Linked DNA regions of Heyndrickxia acidicola. The protein of the gene in region 1 interacts with the protein of each later gene in a pairwise test. Links are inferred from orthologs where the notes say so. Each region holds a gene or a part of one and is shown in the gene's direction. Other genes may lie near its edges. The genes, in order: lon and rplI.

The links.
Region 2: the proteins of lon (region 1) and rplI interact in binary tests that used the Escherichia coli proteins (3 or more experiments, as listed by UniProt). The link is inferred for Heyndrickxia acidicola from one-to-one orthologs.

Annotation. Positions count from the first base shown.
Region 1 is NZ_KV440953.1:137,165-140,470, forward strand. What follows is about bases 90-3,064. They hold lon (endopeptidase La), read left to right. Parts: upstream 90-399; coding sequence 400-2,730; downstream 2,731-3,064. Other genes in these bases: yihA (ribosome biogenesis GTP-binding protein YihA/YsxC), read left to right, coding at 2,720-3,064. Also shown: more of yihA, read left to right, coding at 3,065-3,301.
Region 2 is NZ_KV440953.1:3,362,796-3,366,126, reverse strand. What follows is about bases 14-3,013. They hold rplI (50S ribosomal protein L9), read left to right. Parts: upstream 14-1,288; coding sequence 1,289-1,738; downstream 1,739-3,013. Other genes in these bases: dnaB (replicative DNA helicase), read left to right, coding at 1,878-3,013; A5N88_RS15645 (DHH family phosphoesterase), read left to right, coding at 14-1,292. In the rest of the region: more of A5N88_RS15645, read left to right, coding at 1-13; more of dnaB, read left to right, coding at 3,014-3,242.

The DNA of each region.
Region 1 (3,306 bases):
AGGCAACAATAACATAAGCAAGTAAATAGATGAAGCTAATAAAAGAAATCGGCATTTGCCGATTTCTTTTATTGAGCAAATTTCGGTCATAATGATTCCTGCTGGCATTTTTAGAAAGCTGATTGAATGTAATCGTGATTGGACCAGCTGTATGCAGGATTAATTAAGCTGAGGAATAATCCCAGGCCTTTTCGTTTTATGTATCATAAATTAAGGGTATTGTTGAATACTATGAGAAGAAAAAAAAATCCATGGTCATTATAAAAGAGTGTGTATAAAATGGACATGAAAAACCAAATACGTTAGAATTGTAAAAAGATTCACCGGATAGTGGATATTGACAATTCATGTTTGATACATATATGTAAGTGTGTGTTACCTACCTGGAGGTGTAGTATTTTGGCAAAAAAATCTGAAAAGCTTGTCCCGCTTCTTCCGCTAAGGGGGCTGCTTGTGTACCCGACTATGGTCCTTCATTTGGATGTGGGCCGCGATCATTCTGTCCAGGCTCTTGAAGAAGCAATGATGAATGATCATATGATTTTCCTGACAACGCAGAAGGATGTTTCTATAGACGAACCTGGACAAGAGGATCTCTATCAAGTCGGGACTCTTACGAAAGTAAATCAAATGCTTAAGCTGCCAAACGGGACAATCCGTGTCTTGGTAGAAGGGTTAAAAAGGGCGGAAATTGTCCGCTTTTATGATGAAGGGCAGTATTATGCTGTGTCCCTCAAAGAATATGGAGAGGACAAAAAGGCAGATGTAGAAACAGAAGCCCTCATGAGAACTATGCTTGAGTATTTTGAGCAATATATTAAGCTTTCCAAAAAGGTTTCTGCTGAAACCCTGGCAACTGTCCAGGATATTGAGGAGCCTGGAAGGATGGCGGATATTATTGCTTCTCATCTTCCATTGAAGCTTATTCAAAAGCAGGAAATACTGGAAACAGTAAATGTAAAAGATCGTCTAAATAAAGTCATCGACATTATTAATAATGAAAAAGAAGTCTTAAATCTGGAGAAAAAAATTGGCCAGCGTGTGAAGAAGTCGATGGAAAGAACACAAAAAGAGTACTATCTTCGCGAGCAAATGAAAGCCATTCAAAAAGAACTGGGAGACAGAGAGGGGAAAACGGGTGAGGTATCGGATTTAACGGATAAAATCGAGAATTCCGACATGCCGGAGCATGTAAGAAAAACAGCTCTTAGAGAACTGGATCGTTATGAAAAAGTTCCTTCCAATTCAGCGGAAAGCTCTGTCATCCGGACATATTTGGATTGGATTCTATCCCTCCCGTGGACGAACGCAACCGAAGATGACCTCGACCTTTCAAAAGCGGAATACATTTTAAACAGGGACCACCATGGCCTTGAAAAAGTGAAGGAAAGGGTTCTTGAGTATCTGGCTGTTCAAAAGCTGACGCAATCCTTAAAGGGTCCTATTTTATGTCTTGCAGGACCTCCTGGTGTTGGGAAAACCAGTCTTGCACGGTCGATAGCGGAATCACTTGGAAGAAAGTTTGTTCGTGTTTCGCTTGGAGGAGTCCGTGATGAAAGTGAAATTCGAGGCCACCGCAGAACCTATGTAGGGGCAATGCCGGGACGGATTATCCAGGGAATGAAGAAAGCAGGAACCGTTAACCCAGTTTTCCTTCTTGATGAAGTGGATAAAATGTCCAGTGATTTCAGGGGAGATCCTTCCTCCGCTATGCTGGAGGTTCTTGATCCGGAACAAAACCATAATTTCAGCGATCACTATATAGAAGAAACATATGATCTTTCAAAGGTCATGTTTATTGCTACAGCGAATGACCTGTCTACCATTCCCGGACCTCTTCGGGACCGTATGGAAATTATTACGATTGCAGGATATACGGAGCTTGAAAAGATTGGAATCGCAAAAGACCATCTTCTTCCGAAACAAATGAAGGAGCATGGCTTGTCCAAATCCCAAATGCAGGTAAGAGATGATGCGTTCCAAAATATCGTCCGTTATTACACACGTGAAGCAGGGGTGCGCGGATTGGAGCGGGAGATCGCTTCCATCTGCAGAAAAATAGCAAAAATCATTGTTTCGAGCGAGAGGAAACGTGTTATTATTAACGGGAGGAATATTAATGAATATTTGGGCAAGGCGAAATTCCGTTATGGCCAGGCTGAACTAGAAGACCAGGTAGGGGTAGCTACAGGACTAGCCTATACAACTGTGGGCGGAGATACCTTGCAAATTGAAGTTTCACTTTCGCCAGGCAAAGGAAAACTTGTCTTAACCGGAAAACTGGGTGATGTAATGAAGGAGTCCGCCCAGACAGCTTTTAGCTTTGTCCGTTCAAAAGCAAAGGATCTTCATTTAGAAGAAGATTTCCATGAAAAATATGATATTCATATCCATGTTCCTGAAGGGGCTGTACCAAAGGATGGGCCATCGGCGGGCATAACGATCGCCACTGCGCTTATCTCTGCCTTAACAGGGCATGCAATCCACAAAGAAGTGGGAATGACGGGCGAAATTACTCTGCGCGGCCGGGTTCTCCCTATTGGAGGCTTAAAAGAAAAGTCGCTGGGAGCACACCGTGCGGGACTTAAGACGATCATTATTCCACATGATAATGAAAAAGACATCGATGATATTCCAGAAAGTGTAAGGCGTGATTTAACATTTGTTCCTGTATCTCAAATGGATCAGGTGTTGAAGACGGCTTTAATAGGTGATGTATATGAAGGTTAACCAGGTAGAGCTTGTAATAAGTGCAGTAAGGCCGGAACAGTATCCGGATGGGCTGCTTCCCGAATTTGCTTTGGCAGGGAGATCTAACGTTGGGAAATCTTCGTTGATCAATAAGTTGATTAATCGTAAAGCAATGGCAAGGACTTCCTCCAAGCCGGGAAAAACGCAGACGCTTAATTTTTATAAGATTGAAGAGACTCTTTTCTTTGTAGATGTTCCTGGCTACGGCTATGCCAAAGTCTCCAAAACAGAGAGAGAAAAGTGGGGGAAAATGATTGAAACCTATTTTACATCGAGGAAACAGCTGAGGGCAGCTATTCTTATTACAGATGTAAGGCATCCTCCTACTAAGGATGACGTCACGATGTATGAATTCCTTAAGCATCACGGCCTTCCGTGTATAGTCGTTGCCACAAAAGCAGATAAAATCCCGAAAGGAAAATGGGATAAGCATTTAAAAATTACAAGAGAAACGCTTGATTTTGATCCAAGCGATGAACTCATCCTTTTTTCTTCCGAAACAGGACTAGGAAAAGATAAAATGTGGGCAGCTATAAATAGGGCAATGTAGAAAGA
Region 2 (3,331 bases), 3.2 Mb from region 1 along the record:
TTGCTGTTTTTAATGAAAAAATTCTGCATGATTTGGAAAAGGAAAAGTTTTCAATCCTGGACGAAGTAAGAGAAACCACCACCAAGAAAAATGTTCCCCTTACATTAAGTGTGGGTGTAGGTTCTGGCGTCCCTTCCCTTCCTGATCTGGGAACACTGGCACAATCAAGCCTAGATATTGCACTTGGCCGCGGAGGGGACCAGGTCGCGATGAAACAAACCAACGGCAAAGTGAAATTCTATGGAGGCAAAACCAACCCTATGGAAAAACGGACTAGAGTCCGTGCAAGGGTCATTTCCCATGCTTTAAAGGAATTAATGCTTGAAAGCGATAAAGTCATCATTATGGGGCATAAGTTTCCGGATATGGATGCTGTAGGAGCAGCTATCGGAATTCGGAAAGTCGCACAAATGAACCAAAAAGAAGCTTATGTTGTGATCAATTTCAATGAGCTTGATACAGGTGTTAAACGTTTAATCAATGAAATCAAACAGTATCCTGACATCTATTCCCGTTTCATTACACCCGAGGAAGCAATCGAAATGGCAACCGAGGATACATTGCTTGTGGTAGTGGATACCCATAAGCCATCTTTTGTTATTGAAGAAAAGCTGTTGAAAAAAATTGATGATGTGGTGGTCATCGATCATCACCGCCGAAGTGAAGATTTCATCAAAAATCCTATGCTCGTGTATATGGAGCCTTACGCATCATCTACTGCAGAACTGGTCACTGAGCTGTTAGAGTATCAGCCAAAGAATGAAAAGATTAATTCATTAGAAGCAACTGCACTGCTTGCCGGTATTATTGTGGATACAAAAAGCTTTACACTTAGAACGGGTTCGCGTACATTTGATGCAGCTTCATATTTAAGGGCATTGGGAGCTGACACTGTACTTGTTCAAAAATTCTTAAAAGAAGATGTAGATACCTATCTGCAGCGATCTAAAATAATAGAAAAGGTAAAATTCTATTTTGATGGGATAGCCGTTGCCTGCGCCCCTGAAAATGTGATATGTACACCAGTACTAACTGCACAATCTGCCGACACGCTGCTGACAATGGACGGTGTGCAAGCGTCTTTTGTTATTGCCAAAAGGGGCGAAAATGAAGTGGGGATCAGTGCCCGATCATTGGGGAATGTCAATGTTCAGGTTGTTATGGAAAGTCTGGATGGAGGCGGGCATTTGTCAAATGCCGCTACCCAGCTGAAAGATGTTACAATTAAAGAAGCCGAGAACCTATTGCTAAAAGCAATTGAAGATTACTTGGAAGGGAGTCAAAAATCATGAAAGTAATATTTCTAAAAGATGTTAAAGGAAAAGGCAAAAAGGGAGAAACAAAGAATGTGGCAGACGGATATGCACACAACTTTTTGCTAAAGCAGGGCCTTGCTGTTGAAGCAACAACGGGAAATCTTAAGGGACTTGAAGCACAAAAGAAAAAAGAGGCGCAAGCCGCTGCCAATGAGCTCAGCGAAGCGAAACAACTAAAAGAGCAAATTGAAAAATTAACGGTAGAATTAAAAGCAAAATCAGGAAAAGACGGTCGTCTATTTGGATCTATTACGAGCAAGCAGATTGCTGAGGAATTAAATAAAGTCCATAAAATAAAAGTTGATAAGCGCAAAATAGAGTTAAATGATGCCATCAGAACACTTGGATACACCAAAGTTCCATTGAAATTGCATTCTGACGTAACAGCAACCTTAAATGTACACATTACGGAAGAAAGCTAAAATTGCCAGAGCTATTGAAACCACGTTCATGTTACAATAGAATGACAGTATGAAAAATGTGGTCATATTTTAGATCACATTTTTTATATGGATAAAATGTAAGCAGACTGCCCATAAAGAAAGTGGGAGGTTAAAATAGATGAGTGATTTATTTGCAGATCGTATTCCGCCACAGAATATTGAGGCGGAGCAGGCGGTACTTGGTGCAATTTTCCTTGAGCCGGCTTCCTTAATCATGGCGACGGAGATTTTGATTCCGGATGATTTTTACCGGAGTGCGCATCAAAAGATTTTTGATATATTCCTTGAGTTAAATGATCAGGGAAAAGCGGTAGATTTAATTACTGTGGCAGAGGAGCTCGGCGCTAAGAAATTGCTCGAGGACGTAGGCGGCATTTCGTATTTAAGCGAACTTGCCGCTTCGGTTCCGACTGCAGCCAACATAGAGTATTACGCAAGAATAGTAGAAGAGAAGTCGCTATTAAGACGGTTGATCCGGACGGCAACGACCATTGCTCAGGATGGATATGCCCGCGAAGATGAAGTAGACGAACTCCTGAATGAAGCAGAAAAAAGTATTATGGAGGTTGCCCAGCGAAAGAATGCAGGTGCTTTCCATGATATTAAGGATGTTCTGGTAAGAACCTACGACAATATCGAACTCCTTCATAATCGTAAAGGGGATATTACTGGGATTCCTACTGGGTTTGTGGAGCTGGACGGGATGACAGCAGGCTTCCAGCGTAACGATCTAATCATTGTAGGGGCGCGTCCTTCAGTGGGGAAAACGGCATTTGCCTTGAACATTGCCCAAAATGTTGCAACAAAGACGGAGGAAAACGTAGCGATCTTCAGTTTGGAGATGGGGGCAGAGCAGCTGGTTATGCGTATGCTTTGTGCAGAGGGAAACATCAATGCCCAAAACCTTCGTACAGGCTCCTTAACTGATGAGGATTGGCGAAAGCTGACGATGGCTATGGGAAGCTTATCAGATTCAGGTATTTACATTGATGATACTCCAGGTATTAGGATCAGTGAAATCCGTTCAAAATGCCGCCGCTTAAAGCAGGAACATGGGCTGGGCATGATCTTAATTGACTATCTTCAGCTTATCCAAGGGAATGGCAGATCCTCTGATAACCGTCAGCAGGAGGTTTCCGAGATTTCCCGTTCTTTAAAAGCATTGGCCCGTGAGCTTCAGGTTCCTGTAATTGCCCTGTCACAGTTATCCCGTGGTGTGGAACAAAGACAGGACAAGCGTCCAATGATGTCAGATATCCGTGAATCAGGAAGTATAGAGCAGGATGCAGATATTGTAGCCTTTTTATACCGTGATGACTATTACGATAAAGAATCCGAGAATAAAAATATTATTGAAATCATTATAGCCAAACAGCGTAATGGCCCGGTAGGCACTGTTCAGCTGGCATTTGTGAAGGAGTACAATAAGTTTGTTAATTTAGAAAGACGCTTTGATGATTCACAGGTCCCAGCAGGAGCGTAAAAAAACAGCCTTTTTGGCTGTTTTTTTTATATAGGAGAGAAAAAGTTAGTCTCTGTCCAGTTCCAGCGCCTTTCGGCTAGTGGTTTTCT